DNA from 2 places in the Paraburkholderia sp. SARCC-3016 genome. Region 1 is predicted to be linked to the other one. Evidence: predicted binding sites of a transcription regulator. Region 1 holds the regulator's gene; the other holds the start of a gene.
The links. Region 1 encodes FNR, which switches genes on or off when oxygen is low (the NO sensors DNR and NnrR bind a similar motif). Its sites were predicted from a motif close to TTGATNNNNATCAA; they were not measured.

Region 2: a site for FNR is predicted at 1,523-1,536, ahead of QYH69_RS00555 (universal stress protein). Genes of this name have one in related genera too.

What each region holds. Positions count from the first base shown of each region.
Region 1 is NZ_JAVHZD010000004.1:201,934-207,344, forward strand. It holds gene QYH69_RS06250 (AMP-binding protein) at 1-477, opposite strand, end outside; gene QYH69_RS06255 (hypothetical protein) at 763-1,083, shown strand; gene QYH69_RS06260 (DUF3564 domain-containing protein) at 1,091-1,462, opposite strand; gene QYH69_RS06265 (c-type cytochrome) at 1,525-1,872, opposite strand; gene fnr (fumarate/nitrate reduction transcriptional regulator Fnr) at 1,990-2,781, opposite strand; gene QYH69_RS06275 (response regulator) at 2,795-3,205, opposite strand; gene QYH69_RS06280 (response regulator transcription factor) at 3,348-3,995, opposite strand; gene QYH69_RS06285 (PAS domain-containing sensor histidine kinase) at 3,992-5,411, opposite strand, start outside.
Region 2 is NZ_JAVHZD010000001.1:124,076-129,486, reverse strand. It holds gene QYH69_RS00565 (hypothetical protein) at 54-320, opposite strand; gene QYH69_RS00560 (hypothetical protein) at 487-774, shown strand; gene QYH69_RS00555 (universal stress protein) at 1,617-2,459, shown strand; gene QYH69_RS00550 (universal stress protein) at 2,519-3,028, shown strand; gene QYH69_RS00545 (universal stress protein) at 3,025-3,870, shown strand; gene QYH69_RS00540 (CBS domain-containing protein) at 3,998-4,690, opposite strand; gene QYH69_RS00535 (DUF4440 domain-containing protein) at 5,000-5,386, opposite strand.

The sequences.
Region 1 (5,411 bases):
GCCGGCTTCGTCGACGATCACGAGATGCGTACGGTCCGGATGACGCATGGCGTGCCATCGAATCACGTCGGACAACGTGGCGGCCGCGTGCGGCGTATCGAGCCGTTCGTCCGCGAGCCTTGCAGGCGACGTATGCACCGGCGTGCCTGTCGAGGGCGGCGACACCTCGGACGCGTCGGCGAGCGCGCCAAGCACATCGGCCGGCGTTCTCGCCGAAGCAAATGCGTCGACCGGCAGATGCGTGCCGAAAGCCGCTTCGATCCGGGTCAGCAGTTCCGCACGGACGAGGCTGTCGAACCCGAGATCCCGTTCGAACTGCGTATCGAGCGTCACCTGAACGGGGGAGCCGTGCCGCGCTGCCGCATCGCCATTGGCCTCGGCTGCGCGCGATTCGTCGGCGAGTGTGCGGACGATGTCGAGCAACTTTGTCCGTGCGTCCGCGGCCCGGGTCGAATGGGGCTCGTCGAGCGTGGTCATAGGTTCCTCCACCATGGCTTGCCGGCAATGGATCGGACGCGGCCATGCGATGGCTTCTGTCCACGTGGCTCGCCTGCGCCGATGCACCTATTCGACACGGTCTCCACCGGCGGCCCTTGACGTACGTCAAGCGCGCCCGGATGAGTCAGCGCGTCGTCGGCCGATTGACACACGTCAAGACCCGCGCAAAGGATCGGACCATGATGGAACGCAGCAGATGCCCGCCAGGACGCCAGAACGGCGCCGATTGCGTGAATGGCAATGTGCTACGTTGGGAGGAGCATCATGGGCATCGGCATGCAGATCGTGTATCTCGGCTTTGCCGGCTCGCGTGAACTCGAAGGTGAAGCGGGAGCGCAGCTCGTGCGCCTCGAACGCTATAGCAATCTGCTGTCGGGCTGCCATCTTGCGATCGAGGCATTGCGTCCGCGCAGCAGCCACCCGGTCTACGACGTGCGCCTCGATCTGCTGCTGCAAACATCGGGCTTCAAGCCGCTCGAGCACTGTTCCGATGAAGTTCCGCGCCTCGCGCTGCAGCGTGCGTTCGATCTGGCCGAGCGCGAACTCGCCACGCTCGCGGGGCGGGCGACAGCGCGCGCGCATTAGCAGGCGATTACATCTGGTCGTCCGCGAATACGCCGTGCTCGGGCGCCGAACCCGTGCTGTCGAGGCATTGCACATGCCACCGTCCGACGATCGGCGCGTGATGGGCGCGGCGGTACCACAGCGCGCGGCCGCTTTCTCCTTCGAATGGTCCTTGAGCGTGTGAAAGATCGAGCTTTTCGAGCACGCATAGCGCGTGTCCCGTATGTTGCCCGTCGATGCGCGTATCGGGACCCGAGATTTCGAACTCGCCCCATTCCGGCAGATCGATGACCGCGTGGCCTTCGCGCGACCATTTGCGCGCCGCCAGGTCGAGCCACAGAATGGCGTAGACCGAAGGGTCCGCGCAGTCGAAGGTGTCGAGATGTACGGTGATTCGCATGGCTCTTCCGGTGTGGAGTGTCGTCGCGCAGCGGCAACGGAGATTCAGGCGCGGCCGGCGAGTCACTGACTCATGACCCACTCGATGAGCGTATGCGCGTCTTGGGCGGACAGCGGCGGCCCGCCGCGCTCGGCGGAAACCGGCATCGGCATGTCGCCCCAATGCGCGCGGCCGCCGGCACGCAGCTTCTGTTCGAGCATACGGATCGCGTCAGGATTGTCGCGATATCGCTCGGCGATCTGATGAAACGCCGGTGCGAGAAAAGGGGCGTCCGACGTGTGGCAAAACATGCAGTGTTGCTGATCGACGAGCTCCGTGGGCTCGACGCGCTGCGCGTGCGCCGCGCCGACTGCGGCGAAGCCCGACACGGCGAGGCAGGCTGCGATCAGGCGCAAATGTATTGCTGGCATAGACGTGGGCTCCTTTTCGCCACCACTTTAAAGAAAGCCGCCATAGCGCCATTGACGCACATCAAGTGCCGATTGCAGGAGCGCGGCGTCGGCGAGCCCGCTTGCGCAGGCATGTGCTCAAACGCGCGACAGTCCTTCCAGATCGACGATGCGGATCTGCCTGCCGCGCGTATCGACGAGCCGTTCGCGCTGGAACTTCGAGAACATGCGGCTGACGGTTTCGAGTTTCATGCCGAGGTAACAGCCGATCTCTTCGCGTGTCATGCGCAGATTGAACTCGGACTGCGAATAACCGAGCGCCTTGAAACGCTTCGACAGATTCAGCAGGAATGCTGCCACGCGCTGTTCCGCGGTCATCGTGCCGAGCAGCATCATCAGCGACGATTCACGCACGATCTCGCCGCTCATCATCCGGTGCACGTGATGCTGCATGGCGCGTATTTCGCGGCAGACCGCTTCGAGCTGCATGAACGGAATCACGCAGACGACGCTGTCCTCGAGCGCGATCGCATCGCAATTGTGGCGGCTCGTGCATACGCCATCGAGACCGAGCGCTTCGCCCGCGATCTGAAAGCCCGTGACCTGTTCGCGGCCGTCGCGATGCATGACGATGGTCTTGAACGAGCCGACGCGCACCGCGTAGATGCTCTGGAACGCATCGCCGGCGCGGTATAGCGCCTCGCCGCGATGCACGGGGCGCGTCGTGCAGATCACCGCATCGAGCTGTGCGAGCTCCGCGGCGGAGAGGCCAGCAGGCATGCAGACCGAGCGCATCGAGCAGCCCGAGCAACGCACGGCGGTCCGCTTGCCGGATTCGGCGCCCGGCGACGGATCGACCTGATGAATCTGATGGAAGGCGTGGGCCGGCGCGGCATATGGCGCGGCCTGTTCGGCGAGTGCGAATGACATGATCGGCTCCTCGTTAATCAATGGCGCGCCGCCGGCGCGCTAACGAAAGGTCTCGGATGGTGTTGCACGCTGCGTCGAACTCGGCAGTCTTGTCGAAAAAGTAATGCGCACCGGCTTTGCTGCACGCGGCGCGGAACGCCGCTCCCGAATGATTCGTCAGCGCGATCGTCACAATGTCGGGCAGACTTTTCGCGAGCGCCGAAATCAGTTCGATGCCGCTGCCGGCCGAAAGCCGCAGGTCGATGACCGCGACATCGGGACGGCACGCGCGAATCGCGTCGAGCGCCGTTTCGCTGTCTTCGGCTTCGCCGACAATCTGCACGCCGGCCAGCAGTTCGAGCAGTTGCGCGATATTGCGTCGGACGCTCGCCGCATCTTCGACGAGAAACACTTTGAGGGGGGCGCGGTGCACATCGGTATCCATGCACCGCAGTATCGTCGCTGCTATCTCAAAAAAGAATCGGCGACGGTGGAAGTTCGAGTAGGGCGCTGCGGTTTTTTGTAGGCGGTTTCCTACACGGGGAGAGCGGGAACGGAACGGCCGCGTCCCGGGCGGGTCTCGCGCGTCAGGCTTCGTCCTGATCGTCGAACAGCTGATGGCGCATGGCGTAACGCACGAGCGCGGCTTCGTGCGGCATCTGCATCTTTTCGAGGATGCGCATTTTGTATGTACTGATGGTCTTCGAACTCACGCACAGCGCCTGGGCGATTTCGGTAATTGTCTGACCAGCGGCGATGCGGCGGAACACGTCGAATTCGCGATCGGACAGCCTTTGATGCGGCAATGTGTCCGCCGGCTCGTTCAGGCTTTGCGCGAACCGCTCGGCCATCGCAAGGCTCACATAGACGCCGCCCGACGCGATCTTCGTCAAGGCGCCGACGAGTTCGGCGCTGGCGCTTTCCTTTGTCAGGTAGCCGGACGCACCGGCCTTGAACGCGCGCACCGCATACTGCTGTTCCGCATGCATCGTCAGCACGAGGATGCGCAGCTCCGGTTTTTCTTCCCTGATCTGCTTGATGAGCTCGAGGCCGTTGCGGCCGGGCATCGAGAGGTCGAGCACGAGAATCTGCGCCGGCGTCTTGCGGATCAAGGCGATGGTCGTGATGCTGTCGCATGCTTCGCCGGCGACCTCGAAGCCGCTTGCGCTCTGCAGGATGTGGCGCAATCCGTCGCGCACCATCGCGTGATCGTCGGCAATCAAAACCCGGGTCATAGGAGCGTCTCTTCCTGTTGTACCGCGCGTAACGGAAAGGAAACGGTAAGGATAAAGCCCTTGTCCTTCGCTGTCTCGATAGTAACCGTTCCGTCAAGCATGCGTGCGCGCTCGCGCACGCCGATGAGGCCGAAAGTCCTGCCCAGCTCCGCTTGGTGCTGCGTGCCGGGCCAGCGGGGCGGCTCGTCCGCGCCCCGCCCGTCGTCGACGACCTGCAGCGTGCAGAGGCCCTCGTCGGTCGCGAGCCGCAAGCGGACGTTCGTCGCGTCGGCGTGACGCGCGACGTTGTTCAGTGCCTCCTGAACGATGCGGAAAATCGCGGTGGCCGCCTCGCGCGTGAAATTCGTCTGCTCTGCGTGGATATGCTGCTCGACCGGAATGCCGTACCGCTGATTGAAGTCGCGCGCGAGCCAGTCGATCGCCGGCAGCAGGCCGAGGTCGTCGAGCATGACCGGGCGCAGGTCCGCGGCGATGCGGCGCAGCGATGCGACCGTGGAATCGATGAGCTTGCGCATGCCGGCCAGCATCCGCAGCGCTTCGCCGGCCGCGGCCTGCGCGCCGGCCGGCTGGCCCGTTTGCGCGGGCGCGAGCGCCTGCTCGGCCGACGACAGATCCATTTTCAGCGCGGTCAGCTGTTGGCCGAGGTCGTCGTGGAGCTCGCGCGCTATGCGCATCTTTTCTTCCTCGCGCACCTGTTGCAGATTGGCGGACAGGTCGCGCAACTCCTCGCGCGACTGCTTGAGCGCGTTTTCGGCGTGCACGCGTTCCGTGACGTCGCGCAACACGACCGTGTAGAGCTTGCCCATGCGGTCCCGGACCTGCGAGATCGACGCCTCGAGCGGGAATTCTTCGCCGTTTGCGCGGATACCGCTGAGCACGCGCTGCCGGCCCATTTGCCGCGTCGATACGCCGGTTACGCCGAACTGCTCGACATGGCCCGCGTGCGCCGCGCGGTAGCGCGCCGGAATGAAGCGATCGAGCGTCGTGCCAATCGCTTCCATGGCCGAGACGCCGAACACGCGCTCCGCCATCGGGTTGAAGATGACGATGCGCTGCGTGTCGTCGATCGTGATGATCGCATCGGACGATGCCTGCACGATGTTCATCATGCGAGCCTCGTTGAGCACGGCGTCGCCCACGCGCGCGGGACTGCTCGCATGCAACGAAACCCAGTAGCATGCGAGCGCCGCGAGCACGGTGGCGGTAAGTCCCGCGACAAGCACGATCGCGACCGGGCCGGCCTCGCCCGCATTGGCCGTGCCCGCGTCGGCGGAAAAAGCGAGCGTCAGCATTGCGCCGCCGAATGAAACCATTCTCGTCGCTGCCAATGCGCGGCGCGTGCCCGGCGCGTCATTGTCGCCGCGCGCCGCGGCGTACACCGTCTGCGGCGGCGAGCCGATGGCAAGCGACATGTCG
Region 2 (5,411 bases), on a different contig from region 1:
CATACCGGATCGAGCGTTTACCAGCGCAGATTCATTGCAGGTTCGGCGTGGGCTTACTCAGGTGCGCTCGCGACATTGTCGATAAGCAGAAGCAGGTCGTCTTCATCAGGCCGTGTGCCCCATCTGCTGTGCCCCGAAACGGACGCGATGGCGATCCATGAATGTGGAGGAAACCACTCCAACCGGAGCGTGTCGCCACTCACGACACGCAAACGCCCGGTGTCACATAAAAACTCCGCACTGACGGTTTCGCCGTCGACGGTCTTGCTTGCGGTGACTGACATCCACTCAGGCATTTTGTCCTCCGCGGCGAGTTTCATCAGGACCTCTGTGTCTAGTTGACTTTGAGCGGTTGAAGCACAGAGGAGATGAGGCGCATTCTAGGAGCGGGAGCACATTGCAGGTGCGACTTAACGTTCGGTTCTGTAACTGCGCGTAACGTAATCCCTGCGAAACCGCTTTCACCTGTCTATTAAGGACTCTGTCATGAAACGCATCGACTTCCTTGCGGCGCTTCGACAACTGTCGGCTGCGGCGGAGATTCTGGCCAAGGCCGGTCCTGACAACATGCGCGCAGATGCAGTTCGACTGCTCGCGTTTTTTCGCACCTTCGACGAATCTGGCGCTCGGGTAGAACAGGCTGGCGAAGCGTTCAATGACGCGCTATTCGTGCAAACGGCGCAAGCAGCGCTTGCACTGGTGGGCCGAAACGAGTTTGCGGCAGTTCACGCATTGCTCGAGCAGGCGAAGATGCTTCTGGATGAATTGAAATAGGGCCGGCCGATTTGCTCTTTTCCGGAGAAATCAGGGAAACCTTGAATGCTGCCGCGCCTTGCATCCGAATGATGAGTTCGACCATCCCTTGATGCGCCTCAACATTCGACTTGCAAAAATCGACGCAGAAAAATGGCGAACAGCCTAAAAGTACAGAGTCCCGCCGTAGAGCGTAAGAAAAGGAAAAGGCCCTCATCCGCCCTTCCTTCTTTGCGCAATTCAAAAAGACCTATGACGTGCAATGCTCCTGCGATTCATATCTGCGCCGTGCCTCGGCGACCACCCCATCCCACTCGGCTTTTGTCACACGCTCTTTGAACATTTGAATCAGGAAGTCGCCCAGATTCTGATTCTTCTTCTCCGCCCATCTTCCCCTTGAGAACGCGCAGCTCCTTCTGAATCTCGACGACGCGCGCCCTCGCACTCTGATGCTTCAAAGACCCGCGCGGCAAGCTCTTGGCGAGTGCTTCCAAATCACAAAGCGTTCGTGATAAATAGACCAAACGATATAGGACTTACTCCTAGCGTTTCTCATCAACGCGACCGACTAGGTCAGTCCATTAACCGAACTGACGAAGGTAGTCCCTCAACGGCGAACTACTACCCGCGACGAGGCTTCATCCAAGAACGCCGCCAAAGCTTGAGAAGCATCACATAGACGGCGACGGCCACGATCAGATAAGCGAACAGCGCGCGCCCTCGTGGCGCGCGTCGTTATCGATTTGAGCGCTAAAGCGCTCCTTCTCCGTTGATCTGCATCAACCCCCCACCCGCCCCGCCCTCATACACTCGTCCAGAGGCTGGCGCCGATTTCGCCCGCCGCTCGCCACGGAGCGACCGCGATGAGCTACAAAACTCTTCTCGTCCACCTGGACAACAGCCAACGTACCCCGCAGCGGCTCGATACCGCGCTCGATCTCGCGCGGCGTTTCCAGGCGCATCTGACGGGCCTCTATGCGACGTTCGAGCCCGATTCCCGCGCGTTCTACGTGATGGCCGGCACCGCCGACTACTACGCGTCCCATCAGCGGCGGCGCGACCAGCAACGCGGCGCGATCGAGCGTCTGTTTCACGCCGAAGCGCTGCGCGCCAATGTCGACGCGCGTTTCATCTGCGCAAACGGCCCCGCGAATTCAAGCGTGCCGCAGCACGCGCGTTATGCGGACCTCGTCGTCATGGGCCAAACCGATCCGCAGGATCCCGAATCCTTTATCGACCAGAACTTCCTCGAAGCCGTTGTAGTGGCAGCCGGCCGGCCCGTGCTGCTGTTTCCGTACGCGGGCGGCGCGACACGGGAAATCGGCGAACGAATTCTTATCGCGTGGGACGGCAGCCGCGAAGCCGCGCGTGCCGCCTACGACGCAATTCCCTTTCTCTCGCACGCAAAGAAATGCACGGTCGTCACGGTGCGCGGCACCGCCGGTGAGCCGCCCGGCGAACGATTCGCCGGCGCCGATATCGCGCTGACACTCGCGCGCCACGGCGCGTCCGTCGACGTGCTCGACGTCGACGCAAGCAGGCACACGCCGGTCGGCGACGTGCTGCTGTCCACTGCACACGACCAGGGCTGCGACATGATCGTGATGGGCGCATACGGGCACTCGCGGTGGCGCGAGCTCGTCATGGGCGGCACGACACGGACCATCCTGCAATCGATGACCATGCCCGTACTGATGTCGTGCTAGACGAACCACCCGCATAACGCACGTTACGCATACAGCGTCAGCCTCAGGGAGCACCGCTCATGTACAAGAACATCCTCGTCGCGCTCGACGGCAGCGACACCTCGAATCAGGCGCTCGAAGCCGCATTGCGCCTCGCAAGCGAAAATCACGCGCTGCTGCATCCGGTCTACGTCGTGGACATGCCCGGCATCGCGATCGGCACGCCCGGCTTCAACCCCGTCCCCATACGTGACGCGATGCGCGCCGACGGCGAACGCGTGATCGCCGACGCGCGGGACCGGATGGCGAAGCTGCGCATCAACGGCAGCCCGCGCGTCGTCGATACGAACTCGCTCAGCGAAGACATCGCGCAGCGTCTGCGGTTGTCAGCGGCCGAATGCCATGCCGATCTGATCGTGATGGGCACGCACGGATGGCGCGGTTTCCGGCGCCTCGTGCTCGGCAGTGTCGCGGAACGGGTCGCGCGCGGCGCGCCCTGCGCGGTGCTGCTGATTCCGTCGAGCGCACAGCCCGCCGCCGGCGACGGTACCGCGACCGCATCACCCCCCGCGGACAAGGAGCGCTCATGAGCTACAAAACCCTGCTGGTCCATCTCGACGACAGCCGTCACAGCGCCGCGCGCATCGCCGTCGCGCTCGATCTCGCGCAGCGCTTCGACGCGCATCTGATCGGGCTTTACATCGTCAGCCAGGACCTGTTCCAGCCGTTCTTCAGACTCGACGACAGCGTGAATCCGTCCACGCTCGAACAGCAGCACGTGCAACGGGTGCTCAGTGCGCAATCGGCATTTCTCGACGCTGCGCAACGCGCAGCATGCAACGTCGAATGGCGCGCGCCGGCGGGGCCCGCCATCGAAACCGCGACGCTGCATGCGCGCCATGCGGACCTGCTGATACTCGGCCAGCGCGATCCGGAAGACCCGGCGTCCTATGTCGCGCGGCACTTTATCGAAGACTTGCTGATTGAGAGCGGGCGCCCCGCGCTCGTGTTGCCGTATGCGGGCAAGGCCGCGGCAATGATCGGCGACAACGTCGTGATCGCCTGGGACGGCAGCCGCGAAGCCGCGCGCACGCTGTCCGATTCGCTCGCGCTCATCAAACGCGCGCGTGTTGTGACGATCGAGTCGGTCGTGCGGCACGGCGGCGGCGATGCTGCGCACGGCGAACCGCCCGCGACGCTCGACGTCTCGGCGTTTCTCGAGCGCCACGGCATCCGCGCGTCGTTCTCGACGACGCCGGCCGTCGCCGGCGTCAGCACGGGCGCGACGCTATTGAACCGCGTCGCCGATCTGCATGCGGACCTGCTCGTGATGGGCGCATTCGGTCATGCGCGCGCGCAGGAGCGCGTGCTCGGCGGCGCGACGCGCACGATGCTCGAATCGATGACCGTGCCGGTGTTGATGGCACATTGAAGCATTGAAGATAATCTAATTCGTGTTGGCTGCATCGAAGGCGCGCCGCACCGCCTCGCCTTCGAGCACACGTGAGCCGGCAAACACGGGATAGACGATTTGCATGCCGTACTCCTATCGGCCGGCTCTACAACGCCGGAATGATGACCGGAAACGCCAGATGGCTTTCGACTTGCCGGACGCCGGGCACGCTTTCGGCTGCGATGCAGATCGCCCGTCCCTCCTGCTCCGACTCGATCACGCCCCACAGATGCACGACGCCGTCCTTCACGAACACGCTGCCCTTCGGCAACGCCCAGCGGTAACCGGCGAGCGCATCGACGACCGCATCGCGCAGCGCGGCGTCGTCGTATGTGCCGTCGTCCGCTTCGGCCTCCGTGAACGCTGCGAGCGCACGAATCAGATTCGAGCGGCTGACGATGCCGACCAGTCTGCCATCCTGCAGTACCGGCACGCGCTTGATGCGGTGCCGCTCGAGCAGGTCCGCGATGTCCCTGAGCGGCGTGCTTTCTTCGATCGTGATCACGTTTTCGCTCATGGCGTCGTGTACCTTGTGCCCATGCTCCTTCACGTAACGCGCGGCCAGTTCGCGCGTGCCCGCGAGGAAATCGAGCCACCACGACCGGCGCTCGGCATCCGTGCCGGTCTCGACACGGTGCAGCAGATCGCCTTCGCTGATGATGCCGACGATATTGCCGGCCGCATCGACAACCGGCATGCCGCTGATGCGGTGATCCGCAAGAAGTCTCGCCGCTTCGTGAATCGCGGTGTCCGGCGTGGTGGTCACGACGGGCGTCGTCATGATGTCGAGTGCGCGCATGAGGGTTTCTCCGATGGATTGCGACAGGTCCTCGGAGGTCGCACCTGTCGCGCGGTTCGGGCGTATGCACGCGCGCATCATGCGCCGCGTGCCGAGGCATCCGGTTAGGCCTTGTTGCAAGCAAGCCTTACGTCTTATCTTCCGCTCATATGCGCGCGGCAACTTGATATGGGTCAACGGCGCGCGCGGCAGGGCGGCGCGTGTTCGGGCACTGCGAACAAATGCCGCGGCAGCGGCGGACGTCGCGTCGCGCAGGCAATGCACCGATCCAATGGGGTTGCACCGGATAAGCGCCGAGGGCGATCGTATTCAGGCGTCGAGGACCTGGGGGCCGAGCGAATTGTCGATCAGCACCTTCCATTCGCCGCCTGGCTGCTTGCGAAAAACAGTTGTCGCCACCAGTTCCCTCGACGAAGCCTCGCCATTCGGGTCCTTGTATTCGAGCATCCATCGCGACAGAAACAGCGCGATACCATCGGCTTCAATGACATGCGTTTTGAGTTGCTTCGCCGATATGCCGGATTTCATTGCGCGCTCGAAAAAACGCCGGAGCTCCGCGCGCTCGCGAACCGTTCTTCCCGGTTCCGTGACGACTACCGCGTCGTCTTCATAGAAGCCGATGACCGTATCGATGTCCTGCTCGTTGAATGCCCGGTCCAACAGTTCCACCGCATGTTCGGGGCTGGTCGCGATCATGGCTTTTTCCTCCGAAGGAGCTCAC